2 regions of the Chromobacterium sp. CCUG 30098 genome follow, and region 1 is predicted to be linked to the other one. Evidence: predicted binding sites of a transcription regulator. Region 1 holds the regulator's gene; the other holds the start of a gene.
What was found. The regulator FNR, encoded in region 1, switches genes on or off when oxygen is low (the NO sensors DNR and NnrR bind a similar motif). The targets are predictions, from matches to a motif close to TTGATNNNNATCAA.

Region 1 (4,832 bases):
CCCGGCCTACTACATCCAGAAAGGCCTGGGGCAACGCTGGCTCGGCGTGATCTTCGCCCTGTGTCTGATCCTGGCCTTCGGCCTGGTGTTCAACGCGGTGCAGGCCAACTCCATCGTGGCGGCCACCGAGGGCGCCTGGGGCTGGAACCGCTATATGGTGGGCATCGCCCTGGTGGTGATGACAGCCCCCATCATTTTTGGCGGCGTGCGCTCGGTGGCGCGGGTGGCCGAGTGGCTGGTGCCGGTGATGGCGGCCATTTATCTGCTGATGACCTTCTATGTCTTGGCGGCGCACGCGGCCGAGCTGCCGGGTTTGATCGTGTTGATCGTCAAGAGCGCCTTCGGTCTGGAGCAGGCGGCGGGCGGCTTCGCCGGCTATGCGGTGAGCCAGGCGATGATGCTGGGCATCAAGCGCGGCCTGTTCTCCAATGAGGCGGGCATGGGCTCCGCCCCCAACGCGGCGGCGACGGCGACTTCGCGTCACCCGGCGAGTCAGGGCGCGATCCAGATGTTCGGCGTCTTCATCGACACCATGGTGATCTGTACCGCCACCGCCGCCATCATTCTGCTGTCCGGCGTGTATGACCAGGGTTTGAGCGGCGTGGCGCTGACGCAGAAGGCGATCGAATCGCAGTTCGGCCCGATAGGCGCGTCCTTCTTGGCGGTGGCGATGTTCCTGTTCGCTTTTTCCACCATCATCGGCAATTACGCTTACGCCGAGGGCAATGTCGAATTCATCCGCAGCAATAAGGGGATCTTGCTGGCCTTCCGTCTGATTGTGCTGGCGATGGTGATGTTCGGCGCGGTGGCCAGCCTGCCGCTGGTGTGGGATATGGCCGACTTCGCCATGGGCCTGATGGCGCTGATCAATCTGGTGGCCATCGTGCTGCTGTCGCGTTATTTCTTCATCGTGCTGAAGGATTACGAGCGTCAGCTGAAGCGGGGCGAGTCCACCCCGGTGTTCAAGGTGGCGGATTACCCGGAACTGGCGGCCAAGGTGGAAAAAGACATCTGGTAAGCCTGCGTCCGGCTCCAACGATAAACAGCCCGCGTCATGACGCGGGCTGTTTTGTTGCTAGCCCCGTTCAAATGGTCTTGGAGTAGCGCGCCTGGGTGCGGCGCTCCCGCAGATGCCGGTCGAAGATCATCGCGATATTGCGGATCAGGAAGCGGCCCTTGGGCTCCACCATGATGAAGTCGCCGTCGAAGGACAGCAGGCCCAGTTGCTGGTATTCGCGGATCTGCGGCAGTTCTTCGGCGAAGTACTCGGCGAAGTTGATGCCGTGGATCTCTTCCAGCGCCTCCACCGACAGCGAGAAGCGACACATCAGGCCTTGGATGATGCTGCGGCGCAGGATGTCGTCATTGTCCAGCGTCAGCCCGCGCAACACCGGCAGATGGCCGCTGTCCAGCGCCGCGTAATAACTGTCCAGGTCCTTGGCGCTCTGGCTGTAACAGGGGCCGACCTTGCCGATGGAGGACACGCCAAGACCGATCATGTCGCAGTCCGCATGGGTGGAGTAGCCCTGGAAATTGCGTTGCAGCCGGCCCTGGCGCAGGGCGGAGGCCAGTTCGTCGTCCGGCTTGGCGAAGTGATCCATGCCGATGAAGACATAGCCGGCGTCGGCCAGGCGCTGCACCGAATCCTGCAGGATGTCCAGCTTGGTTTCCGGCGAGGGCAGATCGGCCTCGTTGATGCGCCGCTGCGGCATGAACACGGTGGGCAGGTGGGCGTAGTTGTACAGCGCCAGCCGGTCCGGCCCGATGGCGATCACCTTGTCCAGCGTGCGGCGCACCGATTCCCGGGTCTGCAGCGGCAGGCCGTAGATCAGATCGACGCTGACGGACTTGAAACCGGCGTCGCGCGCGGCCTGGATCACCTCCAGCGTTTCCTCTTCGGACTGCACCCGGTTCACCGCCTGCTGCACCGTCGGTTCAAAGTCCTGAATCCCGACGCTGATGCGGTTGAAGCCGAGTTCGGCCAGTTTGAAGATTGTCGCCGCGCTGACTTTGCGCGGGTCTATTTCTATGGAATACTCCCCCTCCTTCAAGAACTCGAAATGAGTCTTGAGCAAGGTCATCAATCGTTCCAGTTGCGCGTCGGACAAGAAAGTGGGGGTGCCGCCGCCGAAATGCAGCTGTATCACTTGCTCGCGGCGGCCCAGACAGGAGGCGATCATGCGGACCTCCTTCTCCAGGTAGTCCAGGTACAAGTCCGCTTTGCCGCTGTCCTTGGTGATGATCTTGTTGCAACCGCAGTAGTAGCAGATAGTGTTGCAAAAAGGTATATGAGCGTACAATGATAAAGGTTTCCGGTTGGCGCCGATGCTGCGCTGCCGTAGCCAGTGGATGTAGTCTCTTTCGGCAAAACCCGGCGTAAAGCGATCCGCTGTCGGGTATGACGTATATCTAGGACCTGTCCCGTCGAGGCGCTCAATCAGCGCGCGGTCGAATTCAAAATGGGCAGGAGAAAATGGGTGGGTGGTCTTCATGTCGTATTTGGATGGCAAAACCTCTGGTGGACTGGTAAATTTGCGGAAATCCTGCGAATTTCGCTTTGATAAGGGTCAAGCTTCATCGCAAGCTTGTACTAAACATGCCATGTCCGATCAGAACCATATCTCTTTGCATAACCTGAAGGTCTCCTGCTCCAACTGCAGCCTGAAGGAACTTTGTCTACCTGTGGGGCTTAACCGCGAGGAGCTGACCCAGCTCGACGCGGTGATCCGCCAAAGCCGCCGTTTGAAGCGCGGCGAGTACTTGTTCCGCAGCGGCGAAGGCTTCCGTTCGCTGTTCGCGGTGCGCACCGGCTTCTTCAAGACCAGCGTCGCCAGCCAGGACGGCCGCGAGCAGGTCACCGGCTTCCATATGTCCGGCGAACTGATGGGCCTGGACGGCATTTCCGCCAATGTGCACGGCTGCGACGCCATCGCGCTGGAGGACAGCGAGGTGTGCGAGCTGCCGTTCAGCCGCATGGAGAGCCTGGGCCGCGAAATTCCCACCCTGCAGCACCATTTCTACCGTCTGATGAGCCGCGAGATCGTTCGCGATCAGAATGTAATGTTGTTATTGGGCAACATGAAGGCGGAAGAGCGCCTGGCCGCCTTCCTGCTCAATCTGTCGCAGCGTCTGTCCACCCGCGGCTTCGCCGCCAACGACTTCATCCTGCGCATGAGCCGCGAGGAAATCGGCAGCTTCCTCGGCCTGAAGCTGGAAACCGTCAGCCGCACGCTGTCCAAGTTCCAGCAGCAAGGCTGGATCACCGTCGATCACAAGCACATCCAACTGGTGATGGTGGACGAATTGAAGGCGCTGATTTCCGGCTGCGCTCACGCCAACGGACATTGATTCCGCCGCGCGGGCGGACAGATGGAAAACGCAAGGCAAGCCCTCGGGCTTGCCTTTTTTCATGGGGCCGGCGCGCAGTCCGCGATTTGCAGCAGCAGCCGCGACAGCGGCGCCTCCTGAGGCCAGCCCGGCGGCACGGCGAAGCCGCGGGCCACTTCATGCCAGTCGCCGTCGGGGCCGGGCTGCAGTTCGGCCAGCAGCTGCGGCGCCTCGGCCTGTTCCAGGCGCGCGCGTAGTTCCGCCGCGTCGGCGGTGTGTTCCCGCGAGCGGCGCGCCGGCGCCAGCCAACTGAGCCTGGGCAGCCAGGCCCAGCGCGAATCCGCGTTCAGCGCCGGCCAGTCGCCGCGCAGCGGCCAGTATTGCCCGTACAGCGGCTGGGCGCCGGGCGGCGCTTCCGGCGCGGTGTCGCGGGCGTGGAACAGCCAGCCGCTGAGCCGAGCGCCGACCGCGCAGCCCTCAAAGCCTGCCGGCAGCGTCGCTTGCGCAGCCGGGTGGCGGGACAGGCGCAGCTGGGTTTGCAGTTTATGGGCTTTCAGCGCCCAGGCGTCGCGTAGGCTGGGGCCGGTCAAGGTGTCCGCGCTGCGGCCCAGTTGCAGATAGAACTTGCTGGCGGCTTCCAGATGCAGCGGTTGGCCGTCTAGGCGCAGCAAGAAGTCGAACTCGCCGACGGTGCGGCCGTCCGGCGCGCGCACCGGCAGATTGCTGGCCACCAGTTCGATGTGCGGCGCCAGCCGGAACCAGAAGGACAGCAGCCGTTCCGCGTAATGGCCCAGACGGCGGGTGGGCTGGCGCGCCAGCCAGTGCTGAAGTTCGGCAGGATCGGCGTCCAGCGTTTGCAGCAAGGCCGGGCCGTCGGCCCCCAGCAGCCGCTGCGGCGGGATGTCCGCGCCGCTGCGCCAGGGCGAGGGCGCGGAGAGCAGAAAAGCCAGATCGCGCACCGCCGGGTGCGCGTAGGGCAGGGTGAACGGCGGCTTATTCGCCATCCTGTCCGGGCGCGTCGCGGCGGACTTCGCCGTCGGCGGCGCGCTGCACCTGTTTGAGGAAGCCGCGCAGGATGTCGATTTCCTCGCGCAGCAGGCCGGCGCGGTTGAACAGGGTGCGCATCCGGCGCATCATCCGTTCGCTGTTGCGGCGGCGGAAATAGCCTATCTTGTCCATGGTCTGTTCCAGGTGGCCGCAGAAGCCCTCCACCTCGCCCAGCGCCGCCGCGTCGCTGTCTGCGCGCAGATAGTCGACGTCCACGCCGGTGTGGCTGAACAGTTCGTAAGTCATCACCTGCACCGCCATCGCCAGATTCAGCGAGAAGTAGTCCGGGTTGCCGGGGATGGTGACCAGGCGGTTGCATTGTTCGACTTCTTCAATGGACAGGCCGAAGGTCTCGTTGCCGAACACCAGGGCCACCTGTTCGCCGGCGCGGGCGCGCGCCACCAGTTCCGGCGTGGTCTGGCGCGGGGTGGACAGCGGGGTGGTCAGCTCGCGACGGC
Region 2 (4,832 bases), 250 kb from region 1:
ATCCAGGCACGGGAAGCTTTGTCGTCCAAGACCTTGGCCAGCGCGTCGTGCACCTCCACCACTTCGATGCCGCGGGAGCGCATTTGCTCAACCATGTAAGCATGGTCTTTCTGTGCGCGTTCCACCCAGATCACGTCATCGAACAACAGGCCGTGGCAGTTGTCCGGGGTCAGGCGCTTATGCGCCAGGCCGGGACGGCACACCATCACAGTTCGCAACTTGCCGCACTCGGAATGAACACCAAACTTGGTCATGACAAACTCCTTAATGATATTGGGGGAGCTGGTGGAGGCCCGTGGATCTCGCGCGCCTCCGGTAATCTTCTTACAAGGTTCCGGCTTAGAGCGTCAGCGCTCCGGTAGCCAGTTCGTAGGCGGCGAACAAGCCCGCCACTACAATCAGCGCAGCCAGTACCGCCTCGGCGCCGGTGAACGCTTTCTCGCCGCGTTCCTTGCGAGCCCACAGGTAGAACAGCAGGCCCGGGGCGTACAGCACCATGGACAGGAACAGATACTTCAGGCCGGCGGCGTAGATCAGCCAAACACCGTAGACCGAGGCGACGGCGGCGATGCTGAACTCTTTGCCGCTGGATTCGCCCTGGGCGTAGCCCTCGCCGCGCTTGGCCACCAGCAAGGCGTAGCCGGAGCACAACAGGTAAGGAATCAGAATCATCGAGGTGGCCAGCGACAGCAACGCCAGGTAGCCCGCGGAACTGAACAGCGTGATGATCAGGAACAGTTGGATCAGGCCGTTGGTCAGCCACAGCGAGGCGGCCGGGGAGCCATTGGCGTTGGTGGTGCCGAATACTTTGGGCATCACGCCGTCCTTGCCCGCCAGGTAGGGCGCTTCGGAAGCCAGCAGCGTCCAGGCCAGCAGCGCGCCGCCCACAGAGATCACCAGACCGGCGTTCATCAGATTGGCGCCCCAGGGGCCGATGGCTTTTTCCAGCACATAGGCGGTGGACGGGTTCTTCAGCGCGGCCAGTTCAGTTTGCGACATCACGCCCAGCGACAGCACCGATACCGCAACCAGCAGAGCGATGGTCAGCAGGAAGCCGATCACGGTGGCCTTGCCCACTTCTTTCATGTTTTCCGCACGGCTGGAGAACATCGACGCGCCTTCGATGCCGATGAACACCCATACCGTCACCAACATGGTGCTCTTGACTTGATCGACGACCGAGCCGAGTTTGGCCGAGCCCCAGAAGTCCAGATTAAAGGTATCCACTTTGAAGGCGAAAATGACCAGCAGGATGAACAGCGCCAGCGGCACCAGTTTGGCCACGGTGGTGATGGTGTTGATGAAGGCCGCGCCGTGCACGCCGCGCAACACCAGGAAGTGCAAGGCCCACAACAGAATGGACGCGCAGACGATGGCGGTGGTGGTATTGCCCTCGCCAAACACCGGGAACCAGAAGGCCAGCGCCGAGAACATCACCACAAAGTAGGATACGTTGCCGATCCAGGCCGAAATCCAGTAACCCCAGGCCGAGTTGAAGCCCATATAGTTGCCGAAACCCGCCTTGGCGTAGCCGTAGACGCCGCCCTCCACTTCCGGTTTGCGATTGGCCAGCATCTGAAAGGCGAATGCCAGAGTCAACATCCCGAAGAAGGTAATCACCCAACCGATCAAGATGGCGCCGGCTCCGGCGCCCGCCGCCATGTTCTGCGGTAGCGAGAAGATGCCGCCGCCGATCATGGAGCCCACCACCAGAGCGGTCAGCGCGCCAAGCTTGAGCTTGGGAGCGCCGCCGCCTTGGGTTTCAGTTTCCGTAGACATTTTCGTTCTCCGTGAGAGTACATTAACCTGCAAATCTGTTGTTATATAATTAAATTCTTATCATCTGAGACAATGGTATACCCCGGATTTAGTGATCGCCAGAACAGTCGAACATCCGTTTGACCTGCGTCAAATAGCGTCCTCCCGCTCCATTCGCCCCATCCCGACATTAGAACAAAAGCTTTATAGAAGCCCCAGACACAATTGGCAGAACTAACAATTGTGCTGCGCACAAAACATTTAATTAATTTTGTATTTAATTTTTATTAAAAATAAAACGCAATATCAGATTGTCTGAACGCGTCCAATAGAGAAGAGCCGCAAACGGCCAAAAGAGACGGGACAAAGAAGCAGTGAGATAAAGATGGAGAGAGGAGACGGAGAATAAGGCAGGCGGCCACGGCAATTGTGGGCAAAAAAAAAGTGGATGCGGCCCACCACCGCATCCACCAACACACACATCAAGAGGATAAACACATCCTGTTTGCCCAGGCGCTCACTCCGGTTTTTTCACGTTCTTGAAAATCGCCACCAGAGCGCCCAGCACCACCAAGGTGGTCACCACAATGGTCACCAAGCTTAAAATGCCGACATCGTCGGAAAGAAGAAGAGTCAGAAGTTCCATCGCCACTCCTTTTCCGGGGCCACGCCCCATATAGGTTTCTTGATCCTCATCTTAGCCAGTTGGGCGGCCCGTCCATTGACGCAAATCAAATGGCATGACCCCCAAGTTTGATGCAAGACAAATAAAAAGCCCCTGGCTCGCGCCAAGGGCTCATTTCCTAAAAATCAGCAACTTATATCATTACAGTTGTGCGTCAGGTGATACAGTTCGAATCAGTTCAGCTGAAAAAATCGGCTTACGTCATCCCTGTCTCGCCGGCGTGTTCACTTGCTGCCGCCCATGTCCTTGGACAGGAAAAAGGCGTCGGAGAAGAACTCGTCTTCCGGCAAGCCGCGCTCGCGGGTGAAGCTGCCGTGCGCGGCCTCCACCATCAGCGGCGCGCCGCAGGCGTAAACCTGATAGCCGGCCAGATCGTCGAAATCCTCCAGCACCGCCTGGTGAACAAAACCGGTGCGGCCCGCCCACTCGTCGCCCGGCAGCGCGTCGGACAGCACGGGGATGAAGGTGATGTTGGGATGCTGCGCCTGCCAGGCGCCGGCCAGATCCGCCATGTAAAGATCCGCCTTGGTGCGCGCGCCCCAGTAGAACACCATCTCGCGCTGGATGCCGCTATGAATCGCGTGCTCGATGATGCCCTTGACCGGCGCGAAGCCGGTGCCGCTGGCCACGAAGAGAATGGGCTTGTCGGAGTCCTCGCGCAGGAAGAAAGAGCCCAGCGGGCCTTTGAAGCGCATGATCTCGCGCTCCTTCATCTGACTGAACACATACTCGGAAAAAGAGCCGCCCGGCTGATTGCGGATATGCAGTTCCAGGAAAGCATCGTCATGCGGCGCGTTGGCGATGGAGAAACTGCGCTTCTTGCCGTCCTTCATCAGGATGTCGATGTATTGGCCTGCCTTGAACTGCAAGCGCTCGGACACCGGCAGCTTGAGCTTGAGCACCGCCACGTCGTGGATTTTTTCGATTTTCTCTACGCGGCACGGCAAGGTCTTGATCTGGATGTCGCCGGCGCCGGCCACTTCGCGCGCCTCGATGGCGATGTCGCCCTTGGGGCGGGCGCAACAGAACAGCGCCATGCCCTGGGCGCGTTCGGCCTCGGTCAAGGCCTTTTCCTGGAAACCGTCCTGGCTCACTTCGCCTTCCACCACCTTGCCTTTGCAGGCGCCGCACGCGCCGTCGCGGCAGCCGTAAGGCAGGCCCACGCCCTGGCGCAACGCCGCTTCCAATACGGTTTCATGCGGCTCGACGCCAAATGTATGCCCGCTGGGGAGCACTTTCACCTGCGCTGTCATCTGTTTCCTCTACTCAATATCTGGCTAAAATGCGCATCATGCGAACCTTAATGATCATCGGCGCCGGCGATGTCGCGCGCCGCGCCCTGCCGGAACTGACCCGCCGCTGGCGGGTGCTGGCGCTGTGCCGTTCCAACGCTAGCGCGGAAGCGCTGCGCCGCCAGGGCGTCACGCCCATCCGGGGCGATCTGGACGACCCCCGCGCTTTGCGCCGTTTGGCCGGCCTGGCCGACGATCTGCTGCTGACCGCTCCCCCCCAGGAAATCGGCCGCAAGGACTTGCGCATGCGCAAGTTGTTGTCTGCGTTGGCAAAAGGTTGCAGGATACCACAGCGTCTAGTCTATATCAGCACCAGCGGCGTGTACGGCAATGCCGACGGGGCTTTGCTGGACGAAGGCGCCCGCCTCCGCCCGCACAATGACCGCGCCTGGCGCCGCCTGGACGCGGAAACCTGCTTGCGCGGCTTCGCCGCCGCCCACGGCTGCCAGTTGACGGTGCTGCGCGCGCCGGGCATCTACGCCGACGACCGCCTGCCGCTGAGCCGCTTCGCCTCGCAAACGCCGCTGATCCGGCCGGAGGAGGACAGCTGGAGCAATCACATCCACGCCGACGACCTCGCCGCCGCCTGCGTGGCCGCCTTGCTGCAATGCCGCGGCGGTCCGCGCGTATTCAACGCCAGCGACGATCAGCCGCTGCCGATCAGCGAATGGTATCGCCGGCTGGCCGCCGCGCTGGACCTGACCTTGCCGCCCCTGTTGCCGCGCGAGGAGGTCCGCGCCCGGGTCTCCGCTGGTCTATGGTCTTATATGATGGAGTCCAGACGGCTTAGCAACCGGCGCTTGCGCCGTGAATTGCTGCCGGCACCCCGCTGGCCCGACACCGCCGACTACCTGGCGGCGCTGGCCCAAGCGCCGGAGCGCATCGCCGCCGCGCTCGCTTCGGCGGCCAAGATTCGGTAACATCGCGGTTTTTTTGAGTTTTTAAGCAGGCTTCTCTATGGAAAATCCGGCATTTCAACGCGCCATCCGCAGCTTCGTGCTGCGCCAAGGCCATCTGTCTCCCGGCCAGCAACGCGCGATGGACGAAGGCATGCCGCGCTGGGGCATCGAATATCGCCCCGAGCGCATCGATCTGGA

Region 2: the regulator FNR is predicted to act here: its motif matches at 2,480-2,493, upstream of QUG03_RS04490 (DUF3149 domain-containing protein).

The regions. Positions count from the first base shown of each region.
Region 1 is NZ_JAUCGS010000001.1:1,201,028-1,205,859, forward strand. Features, by position in the region: gene QUG03_RS05615 (alanine/glycine:cation symporter family protein) at 1-1,018, shown strand, start outside; gene hemN (oxygen-independent coproporphyrinogen III oxidase) at 1,086-2,492, opposite strand; gene fnr (fumarate/nitrate reduction transcriptional regulator Fnr) at 2,602-3,348, shown strand; gene QUG03_RS05630 (DUF1853 family protein) at 3,408-4,331, opposite strand; gene QUG03_RS05635 (RNA methyltransferase) at 4,321-4,832, opposite strand, start outside.
Region 2 is NZ_JAUCGS010000001.1:946,687-951,518, reverse strand. Features, by position in the region: gene QUG03_RS04500 (arginine deiminase) at 1-254, opposite strand, end outside; gene arcD (arginine-ornithine antiporter) at 340-1,779, opposite strand; gene QUG03_RS04490 (DUF3149 domain-containing protein) at 2,276-2,404, opposite strand; gene QUG03_RS04485 (CDP-6-deoxy-delta-3,4-glucoseen reductase) at 2,668-3,696, opposite strand; gene QUG03_RS04480 (NAD-dependent epimerase/dehydratase family protein) at 3,735-4,655, shown strand; gene trmB (tRNA (guanosine(46)-N7)-methyltransferase TrmB) at 4,693-4,832, shown strand, end outside.